DNA from 2 places in the Rhizobium sp. RU35A genome. Region 1 is predicted to be linked to the other one. Evidence: predicted binding sites of a transcription regulator. Region 1 holds the regulator's gene; the other holds the start of a gene.
The links. The regulator LexA, encoded in region 1, represses DNA repair genes until DNA is damaged. The targets are predictions, from matches to a motif close to TGTTCNNNNTGTGTTCNG.
Positions count from the first base shown of each region.

Region 2: F3H95_RS23735 (metallopeptidase family protein) is a predicted target of LexA. The motif match lies at 2,227-2,244, and genes of this name have one in related genera.

Region 1 is NZ_FTMR01000007.1:145,661-150,786, reverse strand. Features, by position in the region: gene F3H95_RS16755 (ComEC/Rec2 family competence protein) at 1-2,047, shown strand, start outside; gene lexA (transcriptional repressor LexA) at 2,028-2,747, opposite strand; gene F3H95_RS16745 (helix-turn-helix transcriptional regulator) at 3,100-3,696, opposite strand; gene F3H95_RS16740 (DNA-binding protein) at 3,757-3,972, shown strand; gene F3H95_RS16735 (helix-turn-helix domain-containing protein) at 3,974-5,126, shown strand, end outside.
Region 2 is NZ_FTMR01000014.1:74,898-80,023, reverse strand. Features, by position in the region: gene F3H95_RS23740 (DNA polymerase Y family protein) at 1-1,215, opposite strand, end outside; gene F3H95_RS27525 (hypothetical protein) at 1,229-2,206, opposite strand; gene F3H95_RS23735 (metallopeptidase family protein) at 2,378-2,821, shown strand; gene F3H95_RS23730 (DUF1737 domain-containing protein) at 2,903-3,109, opposite strand; gene F3H95_RS23725 (CoA ester lyase) at 3,106-4,008, opposite strand; gene F3H95_RS23720 (hypothetical protein) at 4,122-4,355, shown strand; gene leuD (3-isopropylmalate dehydratase small subunit) at 4,522-5,126, shown strand, end outside.

The sequences.
Region 1 (5,126 bases):
TGTTCTCAGAACTTTCGAGCCGGTACTCTCCCGGCCCCCCGAGCGGGTGGCGCTCCTGTGGCGCGCGCCGCATGAACCCCTGGCATCGGGCACGCGGATCGAGGGGCGTGTGCGCCTGTCTCCCCCCTCCGGGCCCGCGCTTCCGGGCCTGCTGGATTTCGGCTTCACCGCCTATTTCGAAGGAACCGGTGCGGTCGGCTTCTTCTACGGGCGTCCGCTCATCCTGGGCGTGGCGGAACCGCCAGGCGGCTTTCTGGCCGGGTTGCACGGCGCACTCTTCGATCTGCGTGCCAGCATCGGCCAGCGCATCCGTGATGTGGTCGGGGGCGATGCCGGTGCCTTTGCAGCCGCGATTGTGACGGATGAGCGGCGGGCGATTTCGCCAGCCACCGTGGAGGCGCTGCGCCTTGCCGGCCTTGCCCATATCGTGGCGATCTCCGGGCTCAACATGGCGCTGGCGGCCGGCATTTCCTTCGTTGGTCTGCGGGGAGCCCTCAGCCTCATCCCTGGCTTTGCCGAGCGTGTGCCGATCAAGAAGATTGCCGCCCTGGGTGCGCTTCTACTGGTCACGGCCTATTACCTGATTTCCGGTTTCGGTGTCTCGGCCGAACGTGCCTACGTGATGATGGTCATCATGCTGGCCTCGGTTCTGTTCGACCGGCCCTCGATCAGCCTGCACAATGTGGCCCTCGCAGCCGTGCTGATTCTGGTCCTGACGCCATCCGCCGTGCTGGGCGCAAGCTTTCAGATGTCGTTTGCGGCAACTGTTGCCCTCGTGGCCGGCTATGAGGTCTGGATGCGCGGTGGAGCTTGGGAGGATCGCGGGCTGCTTGCGGGCGCGCACTCATTCCTCGGGCGACTCGTCCTGCCGTTGTTCGGCTTCGCGGCGGGCGTGCTGGCCACTTCGCTGATCGGCATGCTGTCGACGACAATCTTCTCGCTTGCTCATTTTCACCGGCTGGCCGCCTATGGTCTTGCGGGGAATCTGGCAGCCATGCCGCTGATTTCGATTGTCGTGATGCCGGCCGGATTGGTCGGCATGCTGCTGATGCCCCTGGGGCTTGATGTCCCTTTCCTGACACTGATGGGATGGGCGCTGCAGGGCGTGATCGCGATTGCCGAAACGGTCGCAGGCTGGGGAGGCGAGGTGGCGACGGGGCGACCGCCAGCTGGCTTCCTGCCGCTGGCCTCGGCCGGCTTCCTGCTGCTCACGCTGCTTCGGACGCGCCTGCGTCTGCTTGGTCTGCCGCTGATCCTGGCCGCTGTCGCCATGACGATCATTCCGGAGCGTGCGAGTTCGCCGGATCTGCTCGTCTCGGAGGATGGGATCCTCGTTGCCCTTCTGGACGGGCAGGCCGCGGCGACCAACCGGCGCCGACCTTCGGATTTTCTATACCGGCAATGGCAGGATGCGTTGCGCATCGAACAGACCAGCGCACCGCGCCTGTTGTCGCCGCCGCCTGACGCTGCGGCCAACCGAAAGGCAGCCCCTGGAATCCAGAGGGGTTCTGCACAGAATAAGAGAATCGAGCAAACAGAACGGGAGCCGGCGTCAACTGTCACGACGACGACCGACAGACAGTCTCAGCGAGCCGCTGCCAAAGTGCCGCTGAAGGCCGGCGAGGCGGAAACCATCCTGCAGACCCTGCGCAGAGACGCCGAAAAACAGCCGGGACGCTTTGTATGTCTTCCCTCGTCCGGCTGTCTTGCGATCACCTCGCAGGGGGCGACACTCATAACCGTTGAGGACAATCGTCTCACCGGAACCGCTTGCGACCGCGCAGATCTCGTCATTGCGCCACAGGCCCGCTTCGATGAGTGCCGTTCCGGCGCTCTCCTGCTGAGCGCCCAGACCTTGCGCCGCACCGGATCCCTGATCGTTCGTTTTCGCGACAGCCGACGAGTCGAAGACTGGCGCGCGGAAGCTGCCATCATGTCACATGAGCGCCCCTGGAGCGTTCATCGCAGCTATGACTGGCGACGCCGCAGCTTCGAGACAGATGTGCCGGAACCGGTGCGCCGGCTGGTCAGTGATAGCGGCGGATAAGGCCGACCAATCTGCCTTGTATCTTCACCCGGTCCGGTCCGAAGATCCGGGTCTCATAGGCCGGATTGGCCGCTTCCAGTGCGATCGAGGCCCCCTTGCGGCGGAACCGCTTCAGGGTTGCCTCCTCGTCATCCACCAGCGCCACCACGATATCGCCGGGCGTGGCTGTGCTGCCATTGCGGATGATGACCGTATCGCCGTCGAGAATGCCGGCCTCGATCATCGAATCGCCCTTCACTTCGAGTGCGTAATGCTCGCCGGTTCCCAGCATCTCTATCGGTACCGCAATCGAATGCGTATTGTTCTGGATGGCCGAGATGGGCACGCCGGCAGCAATGCGTCCCATGACAGGAACAGTTGCCGTTCCCGTATATTCTTCCGCAGGTGCCGCTGATGCGGCGGACTTGGCGGGCGGCGTCTTGCCGAGACTGCCTTCGATAACACTGGGTGAGAAGCCGCGACGGGGCTGGGCCGGCGGCACATAGGATTCCGGCAGCTTGATTACTTCCAGCGCGCGGGCACGGTTTGGCAGGCGGCGAATGAAACCGCGCTCCTCCAGGGCTGTGATCAACCGGTGGATGCCGGACTTCGACGCCAGATCAAGCGCATCCTTCATTTCGTCGAAGGAGGGCGGCACACCGGACTCCTTCATGCGTTCATGAATGAACAGAAGCAGTTCCTGTTGTTTGCGTGTCAGCATATGGCAACCCCGAGCCCGAAACAAATACAGAACAGACCCTATCTGTTCCTTATGTGTTCTGCAAGCCCCCAAAAGCCGGGTGTTTTTGGGGTGACCGGCTGATGGAGGCGCGATAATTAATCGGGAATGGCGCGCATAATTATTCTGGAATGAAAACGGGCCTGCGCGCTTGATTTATAAAGATTTTTCGTTGGAAAATGGGGGTGCGCAATGCGCCAATCGGTGGAAGCGTTTTGCGCCGTTCCGGCATAATGGTTAAGTAACTGAGTTGGCTTGCATTATTGGGGATAGCGTCCATGTTTTTGTCCGCAGATCGAAAAGATTGCGGATACCTTTGCGGATAGTGATCAATCTAATCCTTTTTGTGCGGGCTTTTCACCTCTTCCCAGAGGGTTGCCCAATACTGAACTTCCGGGTCGTATCCCTCGTTGAAACGCCCTGTTTGGAGTATCGCTCGCAACCGCTCAACAGCGGCTTCTCCATAGGGGGGAACCTTACCCTGATCTAGTTCGCGGTCATGATCTATGGATTCCTCGGCTTTGTTGACGATCTCTTGAATGATGCTTAGCCGCGCATCATCGTCATACATCCGCCTCAGCGAGAAAATTACGTCTATCTCGTCCTGAGATATGTACCATTTTGGTATGAACCCCGGATTTTCCGCAGAAGCTTGAGCAATGCTTCGGTTGATAGACATTTGATATTCTTCAAATGGGGTTTTGTATTCGCCAAAAATCAAGGCGGCAACAGTTACGTTTCCTATTCCTGCTATCTTCTTGATAATTTCACTATTGGGTTGTCTGCGTCCGCTCTCGTAGTTCGATAATGTTGCACGATCCACACCGACGAGGTTGGCGAACTCCGCTTGAGTTTTGTCACCACGAATTTCTCTAATCCGCTTCCCAATTGCCTTGGATGCTTCGTTATCGAAACTTTTTCGTGTTGACATGTGACACCTTTGAAACATATTGATGGAGTGCTTCGACAGCGAAACATCTAGGAGATTGCTATGATCAGTAACCGGGAAGATGTCAAACGACAGTTTGAATGTGCAGGCATCAGCATCAGGGAATGGGCAGAGCGGAGAGGCTACAATCCCCGCACAGTCTATGCGGTTTTGAACGGTTCTCTGGGTGGGAAGCGTGGTGTCAGTCACCGCATCGCTGTTGACTTGGGTCTGAAGGAAGAGAGTCCTTCGACCATTCCGGGCTTGAAGGCCGCTTAAGATGGAGTGGATCGACAGCCAAATCTTGGCGAGCTTGTATGGCGTCGATCAGCGAAACGCTCGTCGTGGCTGCCACAGGATAATGGTCGGGCGAAGCATGTCCTGGCATGGCCACCCCCTTGAAGTCCGAACCTTCCACGGTCGCGGCGGTCGATCCGGCATTCAATATCAGGTCAAGGTTTCCAGCCTTCCGCCGCATCTCCAGGAGCGTTTGAAGGCCTTTCAAATGACCGATGAGGCCGTTTCAAGGCTCCGTCTTGGCGATGATACGGCCCGCTTCGAACGGGCCTGGAAATACGAGATCATCGCCCCGGCATTGGCTCACCCGTTCCGCAGCCCGGAACGCAGGGCGGTAATCGATAAGCTCGACGGTGAATGGAAGCTCGATTGGACGGGATCGCGGCGCAAGCTGACAAAATCCACCCTCTACAGGTGGATCGAGATTTACGAGAACGAGGGCATTCACGCGCTTGCGCAGAAGGTCCGGCGCGACAAGGGGCAGAAACGGGTATTCATCAACCAGTATTGGTCGAACGCCGTTCCTTTTGACGATTTCGCCAAGGAAACCATTGCCGAGGATATCGTGCAGTTCATTCGCGGGCTGATCGTGAAGGGAACAACGCGCAAGATCATCCAGTTCATGGCGTCCGCCGAGTTGCGCCGCCTGACAGCGGCCTACGGTTATCCGGTGGATGACAATGCACAAGCGGAAAAGCTCTTCGGCATTCCCGATGCTCTGATCACGCAAGAGGCGCGCTTCAAGGCTGTCTACCGGCATGATTTCGACCGCAAGGCCAGCGAGGATAACAAGCCCCGTATCCGCCGCACGATCGCCGGTCTCCAGCCCATGGAAATCGTCGTCATGGACGTGCACCATATCAACGTCATGGTGCGCCGGGAGAACGGCACCTGTGCCACGCCGAAATTTCTCGCCTTCCATGACGTGGCAACGAACCGCGTGTTCGGCGATCTGGTATTCCTGAATGAGCGGGGCGGGGTGCGCAATGTCGATGTGATCGATGCTTTCAAGCGCATGTGCCAGCATCCGGCCTTCGGCATGCCGCAGAAGCTTTATTGCGACAACGGCTCGGAATACGGGTTCGCGGACTATCTTGAAGACGCCTTGAAGCTCAATTGCAGTGTGACGACCTTCA
Region 2 (5,126 bases), on a different contig from region 1:
CGCAAAGGTTTCCAGGAGCTCCGGCCGGGCAAACAGCCGAAGCGGCCGCTCCGCCCGCGACACGGTCACGCCCAGCGGCGGCGCCTCCCGCAGCGGAATGCGGGCCGGTGCCTGCCGCAAGGCGGGTTCCATGCGAAACGCCCGTTCCGGCACATGGCTTTCGCGCAGCTGGCAGGTCTGCAGGGCCTCCGGTCCCAGCCGGGCCGAGACCTGATCGACGAAATCGGACAGCGACAGGCTCCGGCGGTCATCGCCCTCGAAATCGCCCTGGGCGCTGTCGAACACCTCGTGGTGCAGCACATTGATGCGCAGGATCTCGAAACCGAAGCCGGCATCCAGATCGTCATGCAATCCCTTCAGCCGCTCGGCAAACAGCTTTGCGATGCGCGGCGGATCGCGCAAGGGACGCGAGGCGCCGGCGTTCAGGCGAAACACCTGGCCATCCACGCGAAACAGCACCAGTTCGAACACGCGCCCGCCCGCCCCGCGCGCTTCCAGCCCCGGTTTCAGTCCTTCGGCGACGGTGGCGGCAAGGGCCAGGATGTCGTCTTGCGCCCGGATCGGTTCCGCCAGCCGCCGCTCCGCCGACAGATGCGCAACCGGCCGGCGCGGCGAGATCGGTTCCTCGTCGGCACCGGTCGCCTGGTCGAGACGCAGCATCAGGTCCGCGCCGAAGCGGCGGGCGAGCGGCGCCCGCGGCGCCTCCAGGAGATCGCACACCTGCCGGAGGCCCACCTTGTGGAGCGCCTGCACCAGCGTGTCGTCGAGGCGCAGCGCTGCGACCGGCAGCGGCGCCAGCACGCCCTCCTGTTCGTCCTCGGCGACGATCCGGTTGCCATCGAAACGGGCAAGCGCCCAGGAGAGGCCGGGGGCCGAGGATATCGCGCCGCGCACCGCAAGGCCCATCTGCGTCAGCCGGGTCAGGATCTCCTGCAGCATCGCCGCCTCGCCGCCGAACAGATGCGTGCAGCCGGTGATGTCGAGGAAGAGGCCGTCGGTGCCGTCCAGCCCGACCAGCGGGGTGAAGCGGTCGCACCAGTCGGCGAGCGCCTCCAGCAGGCGCCGGTCGGCGGCCGCATCCTCCTCGATGACGATCAGGTTCGGACAGATGGCGCGCGCTTCCGCCAGCCCCTGCCCCATGCGCAGCCCGGCGGTCTCTGCGGTTTCGTCGAGTGCCAGAAGACGCATGCCATTGTCACGCCGGCCGGCCACCACGACGGGTGTGTCGTCAGGACGCCCGTTCGAACGCCCGTTCAAACGCCAGGACAGACCCCAGCGCCGGCGCAGGATCCGGTCGGTCGGCAGACGCGGAAAATGAAGCGCCAGAATGCGCGGCCTTCGGTTCGAAAGCCTGAGCCTGTCTTGCGGGGTCGAGAGCCAGGAAACGGCGGTCATGGGGGTTCCACTCCAGAAAGAAAGAGAGGGGAGCCGGGTTGCGGCTCTTCTCCAGGGTGAGACGGAAGACGGGATGGCCGATGCTGCCGCCGAGCATCGATCCGTCGGGAAGGCGCCGCGCAAGTGCCGGCGCCGGTTCGGCGAGGATGCGGAAGGCAGCACTCGATGCCTCCTCCTCGCCGGCCTGGCGCAGAAGCAGAAGCGGCCGCCCCGCCGCCTTTGCCCGAAGGCTCAGTCGGCGGCTTTCCGTCAGCCCGAAGGCGGCCGGATTGCCGCGTAGCTCGAGAAGCGTCGCGGCAAACAATCCGCTGTCCAGCGCCGCCTCCGCCAGCCACAGGGCATCTTCCAGCCGCTGCGGCAGCGCCTGGAAAAAGCGGCTGATGTCGAGCCCGAAAGCCTTCAGCCCGGGCGGATAGGGCAGGCCCGCCTCGCCTCCCCCCATCCGCTCGCCGATCCACAGGACTGGGCTGCATGTCCCATCCGGCTCCGCAGCCTGCAGAAGGGCCGCGAGCGACAGCGCAAAACCGCTTGCCGCGCCGGCATGGCGAAAGCCGAGGCTGCGGATCTCGGTCAGTGCATCGCGCGGCAGGCCGCCCTCCAGCGCCTGATCGAAGGCCGCGACATCGGTTTTCAGCCGCGCCTCTTCTGCCCGCCCCTGCGGCGCGACCGCGCGATCCGGACATTCCGCCAGCCGTTCGGCCAGCAGCCCGGCCTCTGCGGCCGCCTGTTCCGGAAGAGCGCGGCCTTCCAGGCGGGCAATCGTTTCGCGCAGGGCAAAAACCCTCTCCTGCGCCAGGGCAGGTCGTGCCATGACGTCGGCTCCATTCGAAATGTTCACTTTATGTTCTTATGGATTCCAGAGGCCGGCGGAAGAGTCAACAGGGCGGTGCGCGAGATTCATTTACGCTGCGCGCCTGCTGCTTGAATCCGCTCTCGAAAAAAATTCTCAAAAACCTTATATGGCTCCCAAAAAGGAGCACACATGGCCCGTGTCGACCAGACCGATGATTGGCGGGATCGCCACGCCCCGACCATCAGCACGTTCGAATCGCTGGCAATCGAGGCCTATGGGAATCTGCCGCAGGAATTCCGCGCGCTGACCCAGGACCTCACCATCGAGATCGAGGATTTTCCGGATGACGACGTGTTCGAGGACATGGCGCTGGAAACCCCCTTCGATCTGCTCGGCCTGTTCGAAGGCCGCGGCATTTCCGAGCGCTTTACCGTGGAAACCGGCGAATTGCCGAACCGCATCCGCCTCTATCGCCGCCCGATCCTGGATTACTGGGCGGAGAACGAGGAGACGCTGGGCGATATCATCACCCACGTGCTGATCCACGAGATCGGCCATCACTTCGGCCTCTCCGATGACGACATGGAGCGCATCGAGGAAAGCGCCGAAGAGGCGGCCGACCGCACGGGCTGAGCGGGGCCAGCGCATCCCCTTCGCAAAGAGTGCCCCGGATCGGCCGTCATGTCCGGTCCGGGGCGGCACGTTCAAGGGGTCTTACTGCTCGCCGAGCTTCATGCTCGGGTCGTAGTCCTTGCCGTGAACGGTCTTTACCACGGCCTGGCCGCAATACATCCTGTTTTCGGCGTGGTTGAAGGAAAGGCTCGGCGCGCCGTGCAGTTCCCAGCCCTTGTTGAGGGCGTCGGTCACCCGGTGGCAGAAGCTGGACTCATCGGGTCCGGTGAGGAAGCGGTAGACTTTCATGGCACTGTCTTTCTGTTTTCAAGGACCTGCACCAGAGCGAGCAGCCGTTCGGCCTCCTCCAGATGCAGGCGTTCGATCATGCGGCCGTCAAGGGGGATGACGTTCCGGTCTTCCGCCTCCGGCCGGGCAAAGGCGGCGGCGATGGCCTTCGCATCGGCGATCTCCTCGGCCGAGGGGGCAAAGGCCCGGTTGGCGGCGTCGATCTGGGCCGGGTGGATCAGCATCTTGCCGTCGAACCCCATCTCGCGGCCCTGCCGGCATTCGGCCTCGAAGCCGTCTTCGTCGCGGAAATCGTTGAACACGCTGTCGATGACGCAAAGCCCGTGCGCGCGCGCTGCCAGCACCACCTGCATCAGCCAGGGGACCAGAAAGGCGCGACCGGGCCGCGGCAGCACGCGGGTTTCCTTGCGCAGGTCGTTGAGGCCGATCACGAAGGCTTGAAGGCGCCCTGCCCTGTCGCGCGTGGCGGCAATTGCCCCGGCATTCAGCGTGCCGCGCGCCGTTTCCATCATCGCCCAGATCGCCACCTCCGGCCCGCAGCCGGCGGCATCGAGCCTCTCCTGGACAAAAAGAATATCCTGCGGGCGCTCCACCTTCGGCAAAAGCACCGCATCCGGCCGGACCGCCAGCACCAGGTCAAGATCGGCGGCCGCAAAGGGGGAGGACAGGTCGTTGATGCGGATGATGCGGGTCCTGCCGTCGCGGGCAAGAGCGGGAAGACGCTCGCGCAGGGCCTCGCGCGCCTCGTCTTTCCGCTCGGGAAACACCGAATCCTCCAGGTCGAAGATCACGCCGTCGCAGGCAAGCTGCGGAACCTTGTCCAGGGCCCGCGGGTTGATGGCGGGGACGCTGAGCAGGGAGCGATAGGGACGCGGCGTGAGAGAAAGGGTGCTGGGCATCGCGACTTTGTGACAAGCTTCGGGATGAGACGCAAGAGCGCACAGCTGCCAAGGCACTTGCAAGTGGAAACGGAAAGGCCCACATTCACGCAAGAAGAAAGGTTCATAAAACCATGCAGAACATCCGCGCAGTTTTCCTCGGTCTCATCGGCATTGCGGCGATTGGTAGCCTTGTGGTGCTGACGGCTTCCATCACCCTCGCCTTTGCCGGCATGCTGGCCGTCTTCACCGTTGTGCGTGCGCTGACCCCGCGCCTGAAGCCGGCACCGGTGCGCGCCCGCGCCAAGGGCGCCCGCCCCGACATGCGCGTCTGGAACGACGGTCGCGGCACGATCATCGATCTCTGATCCACGGTCTTCGGCGGTCTTCCGCGAATCACCGTGTTTCCGCTGGCCGACCGGCCAGCGTGGCGTTTGACAGGTCACAGTACCGTTTGACAGGAATGTGACCTTCAAATTGTCCGGGAATTGGTCTATGGCAGCATCCGCATCAAACGTCTCGCGGAGGCAGGTCATGGAAAAATTCGTCAAGCTCACCGGCGTTGCTGCGCCGCTTCCGGTCGTCAACATCGACACGGACATGATCATCCCGAAGGATTATCTGAAGACCATCAAGCGCACCGGCCTCGGCAAGGGTCTGTTTGCCGAGGCGCGCTATCGCGACGACGGCTCGCTGAACCCCGATTTCGTGTTGAACAAGCCGCAATACCAGAGCGCCAAGATCCTGGTCGCCGGCGATAATTTCGGCTGCGGCTCCTCGCGCGAGCATGCGCCCTGGGCGCTTCTCGACTTCGGCATCCGCTGCGTCATCTCCACCTCGTTTGCCGATATCTTCTACAACAACTGTTTCAAGAACGGCATCCTGCCGATCGTCGTCTCCCCGGATGACCTCGACAAGCTGATGGACGATGCCTCGCGCGGCTCGAACGCGGTTCTGACGGTGGATCTGGAAGCCCAGGAAATTTCGGGTCCCGATGGCGGCAAGATCACCTTCGACATCGACCCGGCCCGCAAGCACATCATGCTGGAAGGTCTCGACGACATCGCCACCACGCTGAAGAGCGATGCGGCGATCGCGTCCTTCGAAACGAAGGTCCAGTCGGAGCGTCCCTGGCTCTG